DNA from 4 places in the Undibacterium sp. Di27W genome. Region 3 is predicted to be linked to each of the others. Evidence: predicted binding sites of a transcription regulator. Region 3 holds the regulator's gene; each other region holds the start of a gene.

Evidence for each region. The regulator sigma-54, encoded in region 3, starts transcription at its own class of promoters, with help from an activator protein. The targets are predictions, from matches to a motif close to TGGCANGNAANCTGCTTT.
Region 1: a site for sigma-54 is predicted at 3,212-3,229, ahead of ACO0LF_RS02530 (ammonium transporter). Genes of this name have one in related genera too.
Region 2: a site for sigma-54 is predicted at 1,683-1,700, ahead of ACO0LF_RS11290 (DUF1549 and DUF1553 domain-containing protein). Genes of this name have one in related genera too.
Region 4: a site for sigma-54 is predicted at 3,090-3,107, ahead of nirB (nitrite reductase large subunit NirB). Genes of this name have one in related genera too.

Annotation. Positions count from the first base shown of each region.
Region 1 is NZ_JBMPOS010000001.1:558,673-564,446, forward strand. Features, by position in the region: gene ACO0LF_RS02510 (aldo/keto reductase) at 1-530, opposite strand, end outside; gene ACO0LF_RS02515 (quinone-dependent dihydroorotate dehydrogenase) at 543-1,589, opposite strand; gene ACO0LF_RS02520 (arginyltransferase) at 1,648-2,379, opposite strand; gene aat (leucyl/phenylalanyl-tRNA--protein transferase) at 2,376-3,092, opposite strand; gene ACO0LF_RS02530 (ammonium transporter) at 3,280-4,482, shown strand; gene ACO0LF_RS02535 (DMP19 family protein) at 4,491-4,862, opposite strand; gene ACO0LF_RS02540 (NUDIX hydrolase) at 5,285-5,774, opposite strand, start outside.
Region 2 is NZ_JBMPOS010000004.1:373,253-379,026, reverse strand. Features, by position in the region: gene ACO0LF_RS11295 (TonB-dependent receptor) at 1-1,436, shown strand, start outside; gene ACO0LF_RS11290 (DUF1549 and DUF1553 domain-containing protein) at 1,781-4,228, shown strand; gene ACO0LF_RS11285 (DUF1501 domain-containing protein) at 4,295-5,746, shown strand; gene ACO0LF_RS11280 (hypothetical protein) at 5,770-5,774, shown strand, end outside.
Region 3 is NZ_JBMPOS010000012.1:91,175-96,948, reverse strand. Features, by position in the region: gene ACO0LF_RS22230 (enoyl-CoA hydratase/isomerase family protein) at 1-361, opposite strand, end outside; gene hpf (ribosome hibernation-promoting factor, HPF/YfiA family) at 995-1,342, opposite strand; gene ACO0LF_RS22220 (RNA polymerase factor sigma-54) at 1,450-2,940, opposite strand; gene lptB (LPS export ABC transporter ATP-binding protein) at 2,952-3,707, opposite strand; gene lptA (lipopolysaccharide transport periplasmic protein LptA) at 3,709-4,272, opposite strand; gene lptC (LPS export ABC transporter periplasmic protein LptC) at 4,293-4,937, opposite strand; gene ACO0LF_RS22200 (KdsC family phosphatase) at 4,934-5,482, opposite strand; gene ACO0LF_RS22195 (KpsF/GutQ family sugar-phosphate isomerase) at 5,482-5,774, opposite strand, start outside.
Region 4 is NZ_JBMPOS010000007.1:125,706-131,479, reverse strand. Features, by position in the region: gene ACO0LF_RS15725 (protein kinase domain-containing protein) at 1-1,541, opposite strand, end outside; gene ACO0LF_RS15720 (nitrate/nitrite transporter) at 1,552-2,766, opposite strand; gene nirB (nitrite reductase large subunit NirB) at 3,138-5,567, shown strand; gene nirD (nitrite reductase small subunit NirD) at 5,583-5,774, shown strand, end outside.

The sequences.
Region 1 (5,774 bases), on a different contig from region 3:
CCAAAGGCGCGTATCTTGCCTTCCTTAACCAGGGCATTTAATACTGCCACGGTCTCAGCGATCTCAGTACAAGGCCTTTCCAGTGCCGGGTCAAACTGCTTTTGCCCAAATATGGGGGCATTGCGGCTGGGCCAGTGCAATTGATACAGGTCGATGTAATCCGTTTGCAGGCGTTGTAAGCTGGTTTCTATGGCAGAGCGTATGTTTTTTTCATTCACATCATTTTCGCCATTGCGTATCCAGCCCATGCCACGCGAGGGACCGGCAACTTTGGTTGCCAACACAATCTCACTGCGTTTGCCGGATTTTTTTATCCAGCTACCTATGTATTGCTCGGTCTTGCCCTGTGTCGCCGCACGCGGCATGACAGGGTACATTTCTGCCGTATCGATAAAATTAATGCCACGTTCCAGCGCATAATCCAGTTGCTCATGCGCTTCTGCTTCGGTGTTTTGTTCGCCAAAAGTCATGGTGCCCAGGCAAATCGTGGAGACGCTGAGCTGGCTATTGCCGAGTAAGATTTTTTTCATGGTCTGCGAGTTTTATTTGTGTTGGCGTAAGGCATCAGCACATTCTTTTACCAGGGCAGGTCCTTGATAAATCAGGCCGGAATAGACTTGCACCAGCGCTGCACCCGCCTGCATTTTAGCTGCTGCATCCGCACCAGAGAAAATCCCGCCTACACCGATGATGGGTAACTCATTACCCAGTTCTGCCTTCAAGGCGCGAATAACACGGTTGGATAATTCAAATACGGGTTTGCCAGACAGTCCACCGGTTTCTTCTGCATGCGGCAAGCCTTGGACGGCGTCACGGGTGATGGTGGTATTGGTGGCAATCACACCATCTATCTTATGGCGCAACAAGGCCTCACCTATGGTCTTGATCTGTTCTGCATCAATATCCGGAGCGATCTTCAGGGCGATGGGTACATAGCGCTTATGTTCATCGGCCAGTTTTTGCTGCGCTTCTTTGAGTTGCGACAGCAAGGCGTCCAGCTCAGTCGCACCTTGTAACTGGCGCAGGTTCTTGGTGTTGGGGGAGGAGATATTCACGGTCACATAACTGGCATAAGGATAAACCCTGGCCAGGCAATGCAGGTAATCTTCTGCCGCACGCTCTATAGGCGTATCGGCATTCTTGCCTATGTTCAGGCCCAATACGCCTTGCTTGTCCTGATAAAAGCGCGAGGCCTGGACGTTTTTAACAAAGGCATCGACACCGCCATTATTGAAACCCATGCGGTTGATGATGGCATCCGCCTGCGGCAGTCGAAACATGCGTGGCTTGGGGTTGCCCGCTTGTGCACGTGGTGTGACAGTACCAATTTCTATGGAGCCAAAACCGATTCCAGCCAGGCCATCAATATACGCACCATCCTTGTCCAAACCCGCGGCCAGGCCTACCGGATTGGGAAAGCGTACGCCCATGACAGGGCGCGCATCTTCTGCTGGTTTGTTGGTCAACAAACCAGACAGTCCCAGTTTATTGACACGTTGCAGTGCCGGTAAAGTCAGATGATGGGCATTTTCCGGATCCATGGCAAACAGGGCAGGGCGGATCAGGGAGTAAAGAAGTTTTGCAGACATGTAAATAGGTGAGGAAGAAGGTTGAAATAAAATTTGAGAGGCAGATGGACGGGGAACTTCACAGTTCCCGTAAAGTCTGCCAGCGCCCCTGCATCAAAGCATCCAGGGGGCGGAAATTGGTCTTGTAAGCCATCTTGGGGCTGGCAGCGATCCAGTAACCCAGATAGACATAGGGCAGTTTCAATAAGCGCGTTTGCTCTATCTGCCACAAGACATTGTAAGTGCCATATGACGCTGTTGCATCGTCAGGGTCATAAAAGGTATACACCGATGACAGGCCATCAGTCAGTACATCGATGATACTGACCATGCGCAAGACATCCTTCTCATCTCTGAATTCTACCAGGCGAGTATTTACCCGGCTTTGCAGCAAGAACTGCGCATATTGGTCACGACTGTCATTATCCATGCCGCCGCCAGAATGGCGCTCACCCTGGTAGCGCTGATACAACTCATAGTGTTCGTGGACATAACTGAGACTGCTGACACGAGCCTGCAGATTTCCATGTTTTTTCCAGGCTCGACGCTGGCTGCGGTTGGTTTCAAATTCATTGACGCGTACGCGCACCGGCGTACAAGCCTGGCAATTATCGCAATGCGGCCGGTAAATAAAAATACCGCTACGCCGAAAACCACTCTTCACCAGTTCAGAATACGCATCAGCATTAATCAGATGCGCAGGTGTCGCCACTTGCGAACGCGCCTGCAAACCTTCCAGATAACTGCAAGGGTAGGGCGCGGTCGCATAAAACTGTATGCTGGCGAAGGGGAGTTCGTTAAGCTGGGTCACGGGCTGATTTTGTTGGCTATGGTCCAATTGCTAATCGCTGGCAGGGCACAGGCATGTTCTACCCAGCGCAAAAACTCGGCCCTGCTGATCGCTTTTGCGCCCAGAGACGCCAAATGTGCTGTCTCTTGCTGGCAGTCTAACATTTTCACGCCATGTTCACGCAAGAAAAATACCAGGTGCGCCAAGGCTATTTTGGATGCATCCGTGACCCTGGCAAACATCGACTCACCATAAAACATGCGGCCTATGCAGACGCCATAGGCGCCGCCTACCAGTTCGCCATCCAGCCACACCTCGACGGAGTGGGCATATCCCAGCTTGTGTAATTCACCATAACCAGTGACGATCTCTTCAGAAATCCAGGTGCCGCTTCCTTCTTTGCGTGGTGCTGCACAGGCCAGCATGACATCTTCAAAGGCGCTATCAAAACGCACTTCCCAGCGCGGATCTTTACTGACTTGCCGCAGGCGCTTCTTCAGGCTGGGGGATAATTTGAAATCTTGCACTTGCAAGACCATGCGCGGATCGGTAGACCACCACAAAATGGGTTGCCCATCAGAAAACCAGGGGAAGATGCCATTTTTATAGGCATATAGCAGACGTTCTGCCGACAAATCAGCACCAGCTGCCAGCAAGCCTGCAGCACCATCTTTTTCAGTCAAAGCGGTGCTGGGATGAGGAAAGGGGCTATCCGTTTCCAGCCAGGGGATCACGCGGCCTCCAATCGAGGCTGCACCAAAAAAACGCCATATTTCAGTGCATCAAACTTATTTATCAAATAATCAGTTTCAAAAAATCGCATTAAATCAATCACTTATCAATTGCACCAAATTGGAATGTATTTTGCTTTATCAGTGCATCTTTAATTCAAATTCGCACTTATATTGGGAGATATTTTGTATGAATGCACAAAATAGCAGCGCAGACGCTTTGTTTATCTTGCTTGGCGCAATCATGATACTAGCAATGCATGCGGGCTTTGCATTTTTAGAATTAGGCACTGTGCGCAAGAAAAACCAGGTCAATGCCCTGGTCAAGATACTTGTCGACTTTGCAGTATCGACCATCGCCTACTTCTTTGTCGGTTACACCATTGCATATGGCGTGCAATTTTATTCCAGTGCTGAAGTGCTGGTTGCTAAAAATGGCTTTGAAATGGTTAAATTCTTTTTCTTGCTTACCTTTGCTGCAGCCATTCCCGCCATTATCTCTGGCGGGATTGCCGAGAGGGCAAAATTTCATCCGCAACTGATTGCTACTGCCTTGCTGGTCGGTGTTTTGTATCCTTTTTTTGAAGGTATAGCCTGGAACCAGCGTTTTGGCATACAGACCTGGTTGAAGGCAATGTTTTCTGAAGAGTTCCATGATTTTGCCGGTTCCGTCGTCGTGCATGCTTTTGGCGGCTGGGTGGCCTTGCCTGCCGTGCTGCTGTTGGGTGCGCGCCGGGGGCGCTATATGAAGAATGGCGCGATTGCTGCTCACCCGCCATCGAGCATCCCTTTCCTGGCGCTGGGTGCATGGATACTCACGGTAGGATGGTTTGGCTTTAATGTCATGAGCGCACAAACCATGGATAAGATGAATGGCCTGGTGGCCATGAATTCACTGATGGCCATGGTAGGTGGGACTTTGGTCGCTTTCATGCTCGGCAAGAATGATCCCGGCTTCGTTTATAACGGCCCACTGGCTGGTCTGGTCGCAGTTTGTGCCGGTTCTGATCTCATGCATCCCTTGGGGGCTCTGCTTACTGGTGGAATCGCTGGTGCCATCTTTGTCTGGATGTTTACCTGGACCCAGAATAAATGGAAGGTTGATGATGTACTGGGCGTCTGGCCTCTGCATGGCCTGTGTGGCGCCTGGGGTGGGATTGCCGCGGGCATCTTTGGTTTGAAGTCTTTGGGTGGCCTGGGTGGTGTCAGCTTCATGTCCCAATTGCTGGGCACGGCCATGGGCGTTGCAATTGCCTTCGGTGGTGGTTATGTCATCTACGCCAGCCTGAAAAAATTCATAGGCATACGTTTGGAACCAGAAGAAGAATTTATAGGGGCAGATTTGGCGATACACAAAATCTCATCAACTGCGGAACGCGAAACCAGTTGGTAGGCCCTCTTTTATGTCTTGTAATGTGCACACTGACTCTGTAGCAGTGATAGCAAATTTTCCGGGCTTGATGCATCATTGACCAGAGTGGTCAGATGATCGTCAAGCCTTTCCCTGATTTCATCAGGAATAGATGAGAGTGCTTGCCATCTCAATTCATGATTTGCTTGTGGTTCACCGTCAGGAAAAAATGCCAGAGACTCAGCGATGATTTTAGCGGTTTCTTTTGCGCCTATTTCCTCAAGCGCTACCACTAATTGTGGTGCGTCAACGCCACAAGGGTTTGCCAGATACTGCCAAAGGCCGCCATTCATCAATTGATAGTAGAAATAGCCGATCAGGTAATTAAGTTGTATATCGCGTGTGAAAGTCAGGTAATTCACATCTTCTGCGATTTTTGCAATTTGAAAGTGACGGGCATATAACCATTGCGAAAAATCCCAGGGTTTCCATGTGCTTGGCGCTTGCTCAAGAAACAAAAAAGAATTGCTGCATTTTATGCATGCCTCACTGTTGGCAGGACTGGCGCTGCCACAATGCTCGCAATCTATATTCAGCTCTGAAAGGCGAAGTGTCATTGGCAATCTCTTTTCTATGCAGGTAGTCCGTCATTTTGGTTGACATTGAGTTCTCAATGCACCATTCCATCTGAAGGGAAAGCATAACCAGGAAGTAGGTGCTTAAGTACTATGCTAAAGTAGCTACCCGAGCTCCTTGGCGGACAGCGCTCAGAGGCTTTGTTAGTGACGCAGGTAAAAAAATGGGCGATTATCTTCGCCCATTTTTTATGGAAATCTTATCTGCATTAACCATCACGCATGGGTTTGAAAATATCATGCTCATGCATCTGGAAGCGTCCACCGCTTTTGACCTTCGCCAGATCTTCGAAGAAAAATTTCAGTGTATGGTTGATGGTGGGGAAGGCAATATCGTCCCAGGGGATCTGTTCTTCGGAGAATAAGCCTACTTCCAGGCTTTCGACGCCTGCGGCGTAATTCAAATCCAGTAAAGTGGCGCGATAAAATAGATGTACCTGGTGTACATGCGGCACATTCAATATAGAGAACAGTTCATGTAATCTGATATTGGCGCCAGCTTCTTCTTCAGTCTCGCGCTGTGCGGCTTGTGCCGTGGTCTCTTTGTTTTCCATGAAGCCAGCAGGCAGCGTCCAGAAACCCAGGCGTGGTTCTATCGCACGCTTGCAGAGCAAAACCTTGGTGACGCCATCTTCTTCCCATACCGGGATGGAGCCTACCACCATCTTGGGGTTTTGATAGTGGATCGTGCCACAAGCC
Region 2 (5,774 bases), on a different contig from region 3:
ACCAGACTGGCTTGTTCTTCCTTGATGTCACCAATAGTGCAGATTACCGCCGCCAATGGGCCAACGATGCCGGTGCCTGGTTTGCCAGCGCCAGCCAGTACAGCACCCTGGACAAGGATGGGGCGGGCCGCTACCTGCTGCAAAACTCTCTCGATGGCTTGAACATGTCCTTTAATAGCCCGGCTGGTTTGCAAAAAATCAGGAACAAGAGCGCTGCTGCATTTGCCCAGGCTGACTGGCATTTGAATGATGACTTCACCCTGACGACAGGCTTGCGTTATACCTATGAAAACCGCACGAATACTGCCAGCACGCTATTGAAAGATTATGGCTTTGCGCCTGAACTCAATCCTGTTGCCATCAATGGTGTGCAACTCGGCGGCTTTTCATCAAATAGCGCGGGTGTGCTGAATGCAGGCAATACTGCCAGCCAACTGACGCTGGCCGATCAGACTGCCAATAAATATTTTGGCACGACCATCACCGGCGCTGCTGGCTCTGCCTACAACAGCCTCAGTACCGCCCAAAAAGCCCAGGTGGCAGCCGCCAAGGCCTTGCGCCAGTCACAAATAGGGGTATTGTTCAATCCGGTACAGGCAGAAGCTTTCAAGGGCGGTTTACCTGCTTTTGTCATCAGCCCTTCGTATAAGATCAATGACAACGTCACTGGCTATGCTTCCTGGCAATATGGGGAAAAGGCTGGCATATCCCAGGTCACCAATGGGGTATCCAATCTCGTCAAGGCAGAAAAAACCAGTGCCTTTGAATTTGGTTTGAAATCTGCCTTGCTGGACAATAAGCTGATCTTGAACGCAGCATTGTTTGTCATGGATATCAAGGATTACCAGCAGGCTGTGCGTGTGCTGGATGTCTACACTACCAATCTGAACAATGACGGTACTAATTACTACACTTCAGCGACTGGTAATGTGCCCAAGGTCAGGGCGCAGGGGCTGGAAATTGACGGTGTCTATAGCGGCTTGCCGAATACCCTGGTGCGTTTCTCGGGTGCCTATAATGATGCACGCTACAAGAGTTTCACCAACTCGGCACAGCCATCTGAAAACGGCTATACCGGTGCTGCGCCTTATCGCGATGTCTCTGGCCAGGCTTTACCGGGGGCGGCAAAATACAGTTTCAATGTGGGTATAGATTATCGTATCCCTGTGCTGGGTAACAGGGAATTCCATGCCAGCACGAATACCCTGTATAACAGCAAATATAACTCGGACAATGCCTTGTCCGATTATGGCTGGGTAGCTGCCAAAAGCATTACCGACCTGGCGATAGGCATAGGTAGCCGCAATCAATCCTACGACCTTAGCCTGGTGCTCAAGAATGCCTTCAATGACAACACGCCTTTGCTGAAGACCTGGAATAGTTTTACGCCAGCAGTACCGCGCTGGATAGGTGTCACACTGAGCGGCAAGCTGTAATCATCAGGATACGCGCAAGCGAAAAACCAACCCAGGCTTATGCCTGGGTTTTTTGTTGGTACGTTACAAAACGATACTTTCTGCTGTGCATGAAACAGGCAGTCATGTGGCTTGTTTTTAAATCAGCAGGACACTTTGCAAGTGTTTGAAAAATAAGCAGTCAAGAGAATGCCAGTGCCATTACGAATTTTATAAATTCCTATATTTATCAATGACTTATGATTTATTTTATATGAGTCTCATTGGTGGCGCGATAGTTGCTATTGATAGTGAAAAGCCTAGTTCACCCATTATTACCAGGGAGTATTTCATGATTAAAACCCAGCATCAGCAAGGAGTGCGCGATGTTTAAGCCACTTGCACTCGCCATCACCTTGGCCTTGTCAGGCACTGCCATCAGCCTCAGTGCTGCAGAAGAAACTAAAGCTGTCGCCAAGACCCAGGCCGCAGTTGCCCAGGGCTGGGCTTACCAGCCTCTGAAAAATCCTGAGCTGCCTGCAGTCAAACAAAAAAGCTGGGTACATACGCCAGTTGATAACTTCATCCTGGCACAGCTAGAAGCCAAGAATATCAAGCCCTCGCCAGATACTGACAGGGCCAGCTTCATACGCCGCGCCACGCTCGATACCTGGGGCGTGATACCGACACCAGAAGAAGTGCAGGCTTTCGTCACAGACAAGTCTCCCAAGGCCTATGAAAAGCTGGTGGACAGGCTGCTGGCTTCAAGCCGCTATGGCGAACGCTGGGGTCGTCGCTGGCTGGACCTGACCCGCTACGCTGATAGTGATGGTTTCAATGCGGATGGCACACGGCCGAATGTCTGGCGTTATCGTGACTACGTCATCAAGGCGTTCAACGATGACAAGCCCTACAACCGCTTCGTCCAGGAACAACTGGCCGGTGATGAACTCTTCCCTGGCAATCAGGAGGCATTGATCGCCACTGGTTTCTTGCGCAATTATCCTGATGAAGTCAATGCCCGTGACTTGAATCTAAAGCAGGTGGAAATCGCCACTGATCTGACTGATACGGTAGGTTCGGTCTTCCTCGCCACCACAGTAGGTTGCGCTGCCTGCCACAATCACAAGTTCGACAAGATTTCGCAAAAAGAGTATTACCAGTTGCAATCCTTCTTCGTGAATGCCAGTGCCAGCGATGACATCATCGCCGCGACCGGCAAGCAAAAAGAAGACTATGAATTGAAACAGGCAAAGTGGGAAGCCACTACCAAGGACATCCGTGACAAACAGGAAGCCTTGATACGTCCCATCATCGATAAGGCAGAGGCTGACCGTTTGCTGGGCTTTGTACCAGCCACGCGTGACTCCATCACCAAGCCAGAAAATGAGCGCACTGCCTACGACCGCTGGATTTACCACCGCAACCTGTGGACCATGCAGGGACGTACCCGCAATGCGGTTAATCAACTAAAAACCAAGGACAAGGAAGGCTACGAGAAATACCAGAAACTCGAAGCTGAGCTGAAGAAGTTTGACAACATCAAACCCAGGCATCCTGGCTATATCTCCGCCATGACCGAGCTTGGTCATGCAGAAGCGCCGCCTACCTATGTACTGGCAAATGGCATCTATGACAGGCATCTGGAAGAAGTGCAACCAGGTTTCCTGTCTTTGCTGACCAGTGAAAAACCCAATATCGTGCCGACCGCCACCTCATCTGGTCGTCGCACGGCACTGGCGAACTGGCTGACCAGCGAGAATAATCCTTTGCCTGCCCGTGTGTTTGTGAACCGCGTCTGGGCCCAGTATTTTGGTCGCGGCATTGTTGAGTCAGTCAGTGATTTTGGCAAGATGGGCAACAAGCCCAGCCATCCTGAATTGCTGGATTACCTGGCCAGCAATTTCATCAAGGAAGGCTGGAGCGTCAAGAAGTTGAATCGTCAGATCTTGCTATCGAATGTCTATCGCCAGTCATCTGCTGAACGCGAAGATACCAAAGTAACCGACCCAGGCAACAAGTTGCTGGCATCTTTCCCAAGACAGCGCCTGGATGCAGAACAGATACGTGATTCCTTACTGCTTGCCTCTGGCTTGCTGGAAGAAAAGCTAGGTGGTCCATCCGTCTTGCCACCAGTGCCGAGCAACTTCAATGCTGGCAATGCCTGGGTCACATCGACAGATCCACATGACTATCACCGTCGTAGTGTCTATGTCTTCACCCGCAGGAATATTCCTTACCCGCTACTGGAAACCTTCGATATGGCGAACCCACAACTGGTACACAGCAAACGCGATGTGACTACCACTGCACCGCAGGCTCTGGCGCTGATCAATAGTGACCTGGTATTCCAGTGGTCGCAAGCGCTGGCGGGCCGGGTATTGCGTGAGGCCGGTAATAGTGAGTCGGCACAGATAGATCGTTTGTACCAGATACTGTATGCGCGCTTGCCAGATAAAACCGAAAAGGCGACTTTGCTGGGCTTCCTCGACAACCAGGAAAAAATCACCCAAAAACAGATCGCCGACGGCAAAAAAGTAGGTGTGCCTGAAGGCTTTGGTGAGTCAGTTGAACTCAGAAATAACATCGACAAACTGTATAAGACCGCCTATGGCCGGTCGGCAGACCGTTTCGAAAAAATCGCCTTCCTGGAATTTTTGGAAAAGCAAAAACAGGCCAAACCAAAGTCTGGCCAGGGCGATGATGATGCCGATGCCGGCAATACACCAACTGCCAGGGACGATAGCCAAAAGCTCAACAAGGCCAGGGCTGCAGCCTTCCTCAGCCTGGTGCATGCAGCGGCCAATTCCAATGAATTCAGTTACCGCTTCTGATGCCAGCGCATCAGCTTGAAAATACGAAGATACAAAAATTAATAATCGAGTGAAAAGGGAAATGTCATGACCAATAAATCACGCCGCGACTTTTTGTCACATGCTGGACTGGGCCTGGGTAGCCTGGGGTTGGGGGGATTAACTGCGGGAGGACTTCTGGGCGGCGGCTTGCTGTCGAGTGCTCAGGCAGCGACATTTGATGATCCGTTGGCCTTGAAAGTCGCCCATCATGCTGCAAAAGCCAAGTCGGTCATCTGGCTGCACATGGCCGGTGCGCCAAGTACCCTGGACTTGTTTGACTACAAACCCGATCTCATCAAGCTGGCTGGCCAGCCCATGCCAGACTCATTCTCCAAAAATCTCAAGACTGCGACGGATGGCGGTGTCGGTGCCCTGTATGCGACCAAGCGTACCTGGAAACAGTATGGCGAAAGCGGCGCCTGGTTTTCTGACCTGGTGCCAAATATCGCCAAACAGGCGGACGATATCTGCTTCATCAAAGGTAGCAAGACTGAAGGCAGCACGCACGTGATTTCTTCACTGAAATTGCATACCAGCGCCCTGACACCTGGCCGCCCGGCTTTGGGTGCCTGGATCACTTATGGCCTGGGTAGCGCCAATCCTGACCTGCCCAGCTTCGTCGTCTTGCCAACCGGTTATGACAATAGCGGTGGTGGCCGTGGCCAGACGATATGGAGTTCCGGCTTCTTGCCAGCGACTTACCAGGGTACGGCTTTCCGCCAGGGTGATTCACCCATCCTGCATCTGGACAGGCCAGCCCTGGTCTCATCTGCTGAGCAAAAAAATACCCTGGACCTGATACGCAAATTGAATACCCAGCATGCCTCGCGCTACCCATCTGACAGTGAACTGGAGGCGCGTAACCGTTCTTATGATCTGGCTTACCGCATGGAATCATCTGCACCTGAAGCCGTTGACCTGAACAAGGAGAGCAAAGAGACCAAGACGGCCTATGGCCTTGATGATGAAGCAACCAAGGACTATGGCACCAATCTCTTGCGCGCCCGTCGCCTGGTTGAGCGTGGCGTGCGCTTTATTCATGTCATTTCAGGCTCAAACGACAAAACCTATGGCAGCTGGGATGCCCATAACAATATTGAGAAAAACCATGCTGTCATGGCCAAGTCGGTAGACAAGCCCATCGGAGCCTTGCTGGCTGATCTGAAAGCCCGCGGTTTGCTGGATAGCACCCTGGTGGTATGGACATCAGAATTTGGCCGCACACCTTATGGACAGACTGGTGATGGCCGCGATCACAACCCCTGGGGTTATACGACATGGATAGCGGGCGGCGGTTCCAAGGGCGGCTATACCCACGGTTCTACTGATGCCATAGGCTTGCGCGCAGAAACTGGCCTGGTCGATACTTATGATTTGCAGGCAACCGTCCTGCATCTGTTGGGCTTGAACTACCGTAACCTGACCTATACCCACCAGGGCCGTTCAGAACGCGCCACGACCGTATTTGGCGAAGTCGTCAAGGAACTGATCGCCTGATAGGGGAGTAACAGGATGCAGCAATGAA
Region 3 (5,774 bases):
TACCCATGCCACCACCCATGACGACGCCATTCATCAGCGCGATATAAGGTTTTGGGTAGAAATGGATTAAATGATTTAAGGCATATTCTTCTGTGAAAAAATCTTCCAGCAGGGCCGAGTCACCTTTCGGAGTAGCAGTGCCGACATCATAGAAAAAACGGATATCCCCACCAGCACAAAATGCCTTCTCGCTGCTGCTGTGAATAAACACGGCACGCACACTTTGATCATCCTGCCAGGCCAGCAAGGTCGCCGTCAATGCTCGCACCATATCGAGAGACAGCGAGTTCAAGGCTTTGGGTCTGTCAAGGGTGATATAGCCTATATTGTTCTTGACGGAGGTGAGGACAAATTCGCTCATGATGGACTATGCAGTGTAGGGGATGAAGCTGCTATTTTAACTTTGTCAGGCTTGGGCGTCACGGGGTGTATATGTTTATGAGGAAATAGAGTAAGGACGGCATGCTCGTTGCCGTTGGGTTTGACTTTGGGGTTGTTTTTGACTTTCGGCAGTTCCCATGTGTCGGCGCCGTTTGTGCAGTACAGAAAATGGAAAGAGAAGGACCGCTGTCTGAGCCGCAGGCGAGTTTCGGGCCTTCCCATTTTTTGTACTGCATAAACGGGAACCCCGCAGGGGCGACGACGCCTGGGTCGCCTTCTTTTGCTTCCTTTTCTTGGCGAGCAAGAAAAGGGAGTAGCCGCCGGTCTATCACCGGCGAGCAATCTTCAAATACGAATGCAGGTATTTCAAAATCCAGCTCGCAAAGTCTTACGATTCTGGCGTGAATAAACTTCGTGGCATACACCGAACGCCGCTGGATTCCAGCCAAAAGCACGCTGGAATGACGTTAATACGTGTACGGATTGCCATATGGCAATCAACTGAATAGATTGAGAAATATTATTTATTTCAAAACCACTCACCCAACAAAAAGGACGCCTTTAGCGTCCTTGTTTTGGATGTCCACAACCTGTTAGGGTAAGGACCGGGGTCTTATGAAGCCGATGCCGGATCAGGTATGTGCTTGATGGCGTCGTGCTGATGGTCTTGCATTTTATCTTTGTGCTTGATGACCTGGCGATCAAGTTTGTCTACCAGTGCATCGATTGCTGCATAAAGATCATGCGCCAGACTTTCAACGTGGATATCTTTACCGCTGATATGCAAATTAATGTCGGCTTTGTGTCGTTTTTCCTTTTCCCGGAGCTTGTCCACCGTCAGGATGACGGCGATATCAATGACCTGGTCGAAATGTCGCCTGATACGTTCTAGTTTGGTATGTACATATTCACGAATTGCAGGAGTTACTTCGACGTGGTGTCCACTGATGGTGAGATTCATACTGTGCTCCTATAGTGATGTTGCTTGCTGTAACGATACACTCTTGGCATTTATTTGCCTTGAGCTAAATCATATATAGCAATTCAAACCGTGATTACAAGGACTACTTACAAAGATTTACGCAAACTGACTGGGGGGATTTTCAGGGCTTCACGGTATTTGGCAACTGTCCGCCGGGCAATTACCATGCCCTGTTCACCCAGCATGTCTGCAATTTTGCTATCAGAGAGTGGGCTTTTCTGGTCTTCTGCTCCTATCAACTGCTTGATGAGTGCACGTATCGCGGTGGAAGATGCTTCACCCCCTGTTTCCGTCGCGACATGGCTGCCGAAAAAGTACTTCAACTCAAACATGCCATGTGGGGTCAACATGTATTTTTGGGTTGTCACACGTGAGATAGTGCTCTCGTGTAATCCTAGTGTATCAGCAATTTCGCGCAAAACAAGGGGTCGCATGGCAACGGCACCATGGGTGAAAAAATTGCGTTGCCTTTCAACTATCGCTTGTGCAACGCGCAAAATAGTGTCAAAGCGTTGCCGCATATTTTTGATGAGCCAGCGGGCTTCCTGCAATTGCGCACCCAGGCCAGCTTCACCACGGTTTTGCTTCATGATATTGGCATACACGCTGCTGACTCGCAGCCTGGGCATGACATCCTGATTCAGCATGACTTGCCAGCCATTGCCAGACTTTCTGACGATCACATCCGGCACCACATAATCTGATTCATCGGCGGCAAAGGCAATGCCAGGCCGTGGCTGGCACAGGCGTATGATGGTTTGTGCATCGCGCAAATCTTCATCATCGCAGTCGAGAATTTTCTTGAGTTTGGTGAAGTCTCTTTGTGCAAATAAAGCCAGTTGTGTTTCAACAATTTGCAATGCCAGTCTGCGTGTGACAAAAGCCACTTTGGGCATGCGCCTGATTTGCAGGGCCAGGCATTCTGAAGGGCTGCGCGCACCGACACCAGCCGGGTCAAAGCTTTGCAGCATATTCAGGGCAAAGGCCAGTTCTTCTGCTTCTACACAGAGTTCCAATGGCAAACTGGCATGTATTTCATCCAGGGTTTCAGTCAGGTAACCATTGCTGTCCAGCGCATCTATCATCAGTTCGACCAGGGCACGGTCACGCGGCTCACGCAGGTTCAGGCGCATTTGCTCCAGTAGATGTTCACGCAGGGTGATGTGGGCTGCTCCCAGTTGTGGACGGCCATCTTCATCATCACCAGATTTGCTGCCATGCTGCACATCATCAAAGCCCCAGTCTTCTTCGCTGGAGCTGGTGCTGTCATTGCTGATGACCGTTTCGGCATCGGCAGCGGCTGGCTCGGTGGATTTATCGCTTTCTTCTCTTTGCGCAGGTGCTTCCATGCCTGCGTCAGCCGAGGTACTTGTTGTATTGATGGCACCATCGGCCAGCAGGCGAACCGCATGGTCGAGTGGATCATCGACGCGTTCCAGCATGGGATTATCGGTCAGCAGCGTCTCCAGCTCCTGATGCAATTCCAAAGTCGATAACTGCAATAATCGTATTGATTGCTGCAATTGCGGCGTTAAGGCCAGATGTTGTGAGGTACGTAGTTGCAGGCTTTGTTTCATGATGATTCCCGTCACATCCGGAAGTGTTCTCCGAGATAAACGCGACGTACAGATTCATTTTGTATGATGTCGTCAGGCTTGCCGCTGGCAAGTACCGCGCCTTGATTGATGATGTAAGCGTGATCGCAGATGCCCAGGGTTTCGCGCACATTATGATCGGTGATCAAAACGCCTATGCCGCGTTCCTTGAGGAAGCGGACGATACGCTGGATTTCGATGACAGCGATAGGATCAACGCCGGCAAAGGGCTCATCCAGCAAGACAAAGCGTGGATTGGTGGCCAGTGCACGGGCAATCTCGACGCGGCGGCGTTCACCACCTGACAGTGACAAAGCCTGGCTCTCGCGTATTTTTTCTATTTGCAAATCTGCCAGCAAGGCATTCAGCCTTTGCTCGATTTTCTTGCTGCCGAGGAATTTGCCATCGCTGTCTTTTTGCAATTCCAGTACCGCACGGATATTGTCTTCTACCGTCAACTTGCGGAACACTGATGCTTCCTGCGGAAGGTAAGACAGGCCGAGCACGGCGCGCTCATGGATGGGCAGTTGCGAGATATTGACATCATCAATAATGATATCGCCAGCATCGGAAGGTACCAGACCAACGATCATGTAGAAAGAAGTGGTTTTGCCTGCACCATTCGGCCCCAGCAAACCCACCACTTCACCACTTTTCAATAGCAGGGAAACATCGCGCACGACCTGGCGTGCACCATAACGTTTTTGCAAACCCTTGACCAGCAAGGTGCTGCCTGACTGTGCTGTCATCTTAATTAGCCTGTTTTTCTGGTTTTGGTTGCAAGATGATTTTCAGGCTGCCCGAACCTTCTACAAACTGGCCACTGGTGGAGTTAGTGCCTACAAAGACTTCATTCTTGCTGTCATAAGACAGGTATTCGCCAGCCTGTTCCTGGGTGACTTTAGTGCCTTCCAGATAGCGTACCTTGGCCTTGGAAAAGAATTTGACGATTTCCGTGCTTTGATTGTATTCCGCACGTTCAGCTTCGCCATCTACCCACAGATCAGGTCCGCCATCGCGCTTTTGGCGGAAGGTGACTTTGCGATTGCTGCCACCAGTCAGTACTACAAATTGATCACCATTCGGCGCCTCGGTGACGACGGCATTTTCTGCCTTGACATTCAGAGTGCCACGCACCAGGGCGACACCCTTGGATAATCTGCGCACGCTGGTCTTGCCATCGCTCTCGCCATAACCGGCTTCGATGACGGTTTCCTTGTTGCTGTCGGCTTTTTCTGCATATGCAGTTGCACTGACCAGGCCCAGGCAGGCCAGGCCGAATAAATGGGTAATGCCGAATTTAGTAAGTGTCATGGAGATGATCGCTTTCTCAATTATTTGGTTTTAACTGCATTCACCGCTTCACGCTTCTTGAGCAGGATGCGGACTTTGCTTAACAGGGCCAGGTGTTGGGTAGAGTTATTGGCCAGCATACCGGTTGCGGTCGATGTCGATTTACCGGTGGTGATGGTGATGGGCTTATCGGTCTTGACAACATCATCATCTGGCAATAGCAATAGATAATCCGATTCCACATGCACGAATTGCGAACTCAGGCCCTCTGGCCTTTCCATGCTGACATTGTCATATAAATGCACTTCATCATGCTCACGCTTGGGTGTGATGACATTGGATTTTTGCGACACCACGGCCAGGTCGGCCCGCAGATGCAAGGGTGGCCGGTCCTGATCAAAGCTGTTGATCTGCGGATGCTTGATTTCTATATTGTCGTTACGCGGCAGATGTACCAGGCTGTCACCAGTAATATGGTAATTGGCCTTGCCATTATTCGACAGGCGTATGAAATTGAATTTCTCTACATAGTAATCAGGTGCTGATCTGGCTGCGCTGCGGTTTTGTTCATCGTCGCCATTGCGACGTATGACTTCCATGACCCAGATGGTGCCCAGGGTCAGTATGCCCAGCAGTATCACGGCCAGCCAGATGCGGAAGCGGTCTATGGTCAAATGGGATTTCATGTCAGATATGCTTGTAGAGCCTGTTCATATTTACCCTGGGCACGCAGGATGAAGTCGCAAACTTCGCGTGCTGCGCCCTGGCCACCGCTGGCCCTGGTGATGTAGAGCACGCGCTGTTGCACCTCTGCATGCGCATTTGGCACGCTGGCAGCAAAGCCCACGCGCGTCAGGATGGGCAAGTCGATGACATCGTCGCCGATAAAGCCGCAGGCTTCTGCGGGAATAGCCAGCTGGGCCAGCAATTCCAGGAACGCGGCTTTTTTGTCATGGATGCCCTGGCAAACATGGCTGATGCCCAGATCGGCAGCACGCTTGCTGACGATGGCGGATTGCCTGGCACTGATGATGGCCGTGATGATGCCAGCCTGTTGCAAGAGCTTGATACCCTGGCCATCCAGCACATTGAAGCACTTCATCATTTCACCTTCGGGCCCAAAATACAGGCTGCCGTCGGTCAGTATGCCATCTACATCAAAGATCATTAATCTGACCTTGCTGGCTCCTGCTGTCGCTGCATCTGCTGCATCTATTAAAGCTATGTCCATCAAATCACCTTGGCCCTGGTCAAGTCATGTATATGCAAGGCACCCACCAGCTTGCCCTGGTCGTCGGCGACCAGCAACTGGTTGATGCGGTAAGTTTCCATGACTTCGACGGCTTCTACCGCCAATTGTTCCGGACGTATGCGACGCGGGCTATGGTTCATGACATCGGCAATGCGTAATTGGGTAAAGTCGCGGGTGCCATCCATCAGGCGGCGCAAGTCGCCGTCGGTGAATATACCCAGCACCTGCTGCTGTTCATCCACCACGGCGGTCATCGCCATGCCTTTTTTGG
Region 4 (5,774 bases), on a different contig from region 3:
AAACGTTCAGCATCGTCGCGTGCCACGGCTTTGAGCAAGACATTTTCCAGCCAGTGTGGCAAGTCGGGGCGGTAACGTCCCGGCGACGCAGGCTCAGCAAACCTGGGGCGCTGAAAAGGCTCGACTTCGCCGTACGGATAGTGACGCGTCAGCAAATAGTAAAGTGTGACGCCAGTGGCATACAGATCAGTGGCGCGGGATGGAGCTGCGCCCTGAAATTGCTCAGGCGCCAGAAATGAGGGTGTACCCGCCATGCTGTGGCTGGCATTGCCCTGGCCATCCTGGCTGTCAAAGCCGGATTGCGCGACACCAAGGTCAAGAATGCGGATTTCATCATCGTCCCCCAGATGGACATTGGCGGGCTTGATATCCCTGTGCAGGATGCTGCGCCTGTGCAGCGCACCGATGGCGCGTACCAGCTTGCCACCATAAGCGACTGCTTCTGGTATGGTGAAATGTTGCCCGGCTTCCAGCCTTTGTTGCAGGGATGCACCCGCATGCCAGGTTGAGAGATAGTACAGGTAGTTTCTTTGATCGGGCGTGATTACCTGGGGAAAGAAGCGCGCTACCACGCGCTTGGCCAGCCATGCTTCATGCGCAAAGGCTGAGCGCTCCGGTGCATCATTGGCCTTGTCGGGATGCAGGGTTTTTAACACCAGTTGCTGGTGATGAGTGGTATCGCTAACGCGATACAGTATCGTCGTCAGCGAGGTATGCATGACTTCTTCTATCGCATAGCCATCAAGGGTCTGGCCGGGCTTCATGCGTGGTGGTACAGGCTGGGCGTGCAGCTCGCTGATGGCATCGCGCAATTCGCCTTCTGGCAAGCTGTCTATGCGTGCTATCACGGCACTGCAGTTGTCTTGCGACCCCGCTTTCAGTGCGGCTGCACATAGCGCTTCGCAGGACGCCTCACTGCTCAGCTTGCCTGCGCTGACCTGCTTCAAAAAATCTGTCAGATCATATTCGGTGAGGCTGGCCCAGATGCCATCACAAGCCAGTAAAAAGACATCATTGACACGCAGCTCACCCATACCATGATCGATGACGAGGTGATTGTCCAGGCCTATGGCGCGGGTCAGCACATGTTGCATCTCTGGTCTGTCCCAGACATGGTCCTGGGTCAGTTTTTGCAACGCACCGTCACGCAACAGGTAGCAGCGGGTATCGCCCACATGGGCGCTGTAATACATGCGTCCGCGCAAGACCAGTGAGGTCATGGTGGTGGCCATGCCTGCCAGTTCGCGGCGTACCGATCCCTGTTGCTGCACCCAGCTATTCATGGCGACCAGCACCTTGTCGAGTGCAGTCGTTACTTCCCAGGTGTCAGGCGTGGCATAGTAATCGGTCAGCAGGCCACGTACTACATATTCAGCCGCTTCACGCCCGCCTTCATTGCCAGAGACGCCGTCAGCCACGGCCAACACCATGCCCTTGCAGGATAGCTCGGGTTCGCCTGGCGTGACCATGCCGACAAAGTCTTCATTACGTGGGCGTAAACCGGCTACGCTGTGATGTCCTGTGCTGACTGTCAATGGCATATGCGATGGATTAAATTTTTGCTGTAGTCATGGCGGCAGAGCCCCAGGTCGTGCGCCAGCGTTTCTTGACCAATGATAAACCCAGCAAGGCGATGATGGCGAGGCTGGCGAAAATCGACAAGCCTATTTGATAACTGCCGGTGAGCTGGCGTGAATAACCCATGCTGGCAGCCAGATAAAAACCGCCTATGCCGCCAGCCATGCCTACCAGGCCAGTCATGACACCCATCTCCTTACGGAAACGCTGCGGCACCAGTTGGAATACCGCACCATTGCCCGTACCCAGAGCCAGCATGGCAACCACAAAGACACATACAGCGGTGCTTGCTGATTGCAAACCTGTAGCTGCAATGAACAGGAAGGCAGAAGCGATGGTGTACATGACAGACAGGGTTTTGATCCCACCTATGCGGTCAGCAATACGACCACCCATAGGACGCACCAGCGACCCGGCAAAAACGCAGGCGGCAGTGAAATAACCTGCCGTGACGGGCGTTAAACCATACTGGGTATTGAAATAAATGGTCAGGGAAGAGGCCAGGCCAGAGAAACCTCCAAAAGTGACACTGTAAAAGAACATGAACCACCAGGCGTCCTTGTCTTTCAGCACAGCCAGGTATTCAGTCAATGATTTGCTTGGTGTATCACCCGGTGCATCCTTGGCGAAAATCAGGTAAACCGCCAAGGCAATCAATAATGGTATCAGCGCCAGGCCAAACACGTTTTGCCAGCCAAAGGCAATTGCCAGCGCTGGCGCAAACAGGGCCGCAAAGGCGGTGCCGGAATTGCCTGCACCCGCAATCCCTAAAGCAGTGCCCTGATGCTCAGGCGGATACCAGCGCGATGCCAGCGGCAATGCCACGGCAAAGGCAGAACCTGCGACACCCAGGATCACGCCGAGGAACAGCAGTTGTTCATAAGTGTGCAAATTACCCAGCCATGCCCAGCACAAGCCTATCAGCACGACGATCTGGCCTATCAATCCTGCTTTCTTGGGTTTTAAATGATCGACCAGCACGCCCATGACGATGCGTAGCAAGGCACCAGCCAATAAGGGGGTGGCGACGACCAGGCCTTTTTGTGCTGCAGTCAGGCCTAGGTCCTTGGAAATCTGGATGGCGAGTGGCCCCAGCAATACCCAGACCATGAAACTCAGGTCGAAATAAAAGAAGGATGCCAATAAGGTGGGCGTGTGCCCGGCTTTCCAGAAGGAAGTTTTTTGCATGATCGCTCCAATAGTGAACATGCATGCCACTTGCAAGGGACGTGCCATCAAAATGTGCAGGTGATTCGCATATTTCTTGATTGAAAACAAAACTTTCTGCGCAAAAACTGTGCGCACCCTGAATTAAATGGTGCAATGCACCAGAATGACTGTTTTTTTTATGAGTGCCATGAGGATTTTGGGCGCATGCTTCAATAAGTGGCATTGCTCTTGCTGCCAGCAGAGGAATCCTCCGTTTTTCTTGGTGAAAACCATATTAATGTGCAGTCAAATTGGTGCGGGCTTATAAAAACAGGCTGGTCTTCTCTCTGGGGGTAATGAACTGGCATTGCTCTTGCTTAGTGTGTGAGGAGACAAGCAAAGGAGCAGCCATGAAGAAACTTAAGCTAGTGATGGTAGGGAATGGTATGGCAGGTGTGCGTACCCTGGAAGAATTAATCAAGATCGCCCCCGACCTGTATGACATTACCGTATTTGGTGCAGAACCTTATGCCAATTACAACCGCATCCTGCTATCACCCGTACTGGCTGGCGAGCAAACCATCAAGGACATCATGCTCAATGATGTGGATTGGTATGAAGAAAATAATATTACCCTGCATCTCGGAAAAAAAATAACCAAAATAGATCGCCACAAGCGCGTCGTGATTGCCGAAGATGGCACGCAAACTGAATATGACCGTCTATTGCTGGCGACGGGTTCTACGCCCTTCATGCTGCCTGTACCGGGCAAAGATCTGAAAGGCGTAATAGCCTATCGCGATATCTACGACACCAATACAATGATAGAGGCGGCAGAAAAGCATACTCACGCTGTCGTCATTGGCGGTGGCCTGCTGGGTCTGGAAGCGGCAAATGGCTTGAAAATGCGTGGCATGAGTGTCTCTGTGGTGCATTTGCCAGGCTGGTTGATGGAGCGTCAGCTTGATCCCGTTGCTGGCAAGATGTTGCAAAAATCCCTAGAAGACCGCGGCCTGAACTTCCTGCTGGAAAAGAATACCGAAGCCATCATTGGTGATGATGCTGGTCATGTGAAAGCCATACGCTTTACCGATGGCCTGGAAATCCCTGCGCAACTGATCGTCATGGCAGTTGGCATACGCCCTAATACTGCGCTGGCAGAATCTGCTGGTCTGTACTGCAATCGCGGCATCATCGTCAATGACACCATGCAGACTTATGACCCACGTATTTATTCCGTTGGCGAATGCGTCAATCATCGTGGCACTGTATATGGCCTGGTCGCACCTCTGTTTGAAATGGCCAAGGTCTGTGCCAATCATCTAGCGAATTTTGGCATAGGTCGTTACCAGGGTTCAGTCACCTCCACCAAACTGAAAGTGACGGGCATAGATCTGTTTTCTGCAGGTGAATTCATGGGGGGTAAGGATACTGAAGAAATCATTTTGTCCGACCCCATAGGTGGTGTTTACAAGAAGCTCGTGGTGAAGGATGACAAGCTGATTGGTGCTTGCCTTTATGGCGATACTGTCGATGGCAGCTGGTATTTCAAACTGCTGCGTGAAGGTAAGAATATTGCCGAGATTCGTGACTCATTGATGTTTGGGGAATCGAATACTGGCGATGTTGGTCATGAAGGACACACCAAGGCTGCTGCCATGCCGGATGAGGCCGAGGTCTGCGGCTGTAACGGTGTCTGCAAGGGCACCATCGTCAAGGCCATCAAGGAAAAAGGCTTGTTCACACTCGACGATGTGCGCAAGCATACCAAGGCATCGGCATCTTGCGGCTCCTGTACCGGGCTGGTAGAACAGATCATCATGTTCACGGCGGGTGGTGATTATTCGACTGCGTCTAAAGTCAAACCCATGTGCGCTTGTACTGATCACAGTCATCAGCAAGTGCGTGATGCGATCAAGGTCAACAAATTGCTGACAGTAGCTGGCGTGCAGGAATTCATGGAATGGCGTACGCCTAATGGTTGCTCCAGTTGCCGGCCAGCCATCAACTATTACCTGATTTCTACCTGGCCGCGTGAAGCCAGGGATGATCCGCAATCGCGTTTCATCAACGAGCGTTCACACGCAAATATCCAGAAGGATGGTACTTACTCCGTCATACCGCGTATGTGGGGCGGTGAAACCAATGCCAGCGAATTGCGCAGGATTGCTGACGTTGTCGATAAGTTCAAGATACCGACAGTTAAGGTTACCGGCGGTCAGCGCATCGATTTGCTGGGTGTGAAGAAAGAAGACTTGCGCGCCGTCTGGCAAGACCTGGGTATGCCATCTGGCCTTGCCTACGCCAAGGGTTTGCGTACCGTGAAAACTTGCGTGGGCAGTGAATGGTGCCGTTTCGGTACGCAAAATTCCACTCTCATGGGACAACAACTGGAACGTGAACTGGCACGCATGTATGCGCCACACAAGGTCAAGCTGGCGGTATCTGGTTGCCCACGTAATTGTGCCGAGGCCGGTATCAAGGACGTTGGTGTCATCGGTGTTGATTCAGGTTGGGAAATTTATGTCGGTGGCAATGGCGGTATCAAAACCGAAGTCGCGCAATTCCTCGTCAAACTCAAAACCCATGAAGAAGTCATGGAATATACCGGCGCCTTCTTGCAGTTATATCGGGAGGAAGGCTGGTATCTGGAACGTACCGTCCATTACCTGGCCCGCGTTGGCCTCGACTATGTAAAGAAAATTATTCTGGAAGACCATGGCCGTCGCAAAGACCTGTATCAACATCTGCTGTTTGCACTGGAAGGTGAATCTGATCCATGGCATGAACCAGAAAAAGCCCAGGTCGATACACGACAGTTTGAGCGCTTGCCAGCCTAATTGAAAGGAAAAAACATGAATCAGGAATGGCAAGTTATTTGTCGCGTTGACGACATACCTGTATTGGGCGCCCGTGTAGTCGCCCGTGACAGCAAACCGGATGTGGCTATCTTCAGGAATAGCGAAAACAAGATATTTGCCCTGCTGGACAAATGTCCGCACAAAGGCGGCCCCTTATCGCAAGGCATCGTCTTTGGCGAAAAGGTA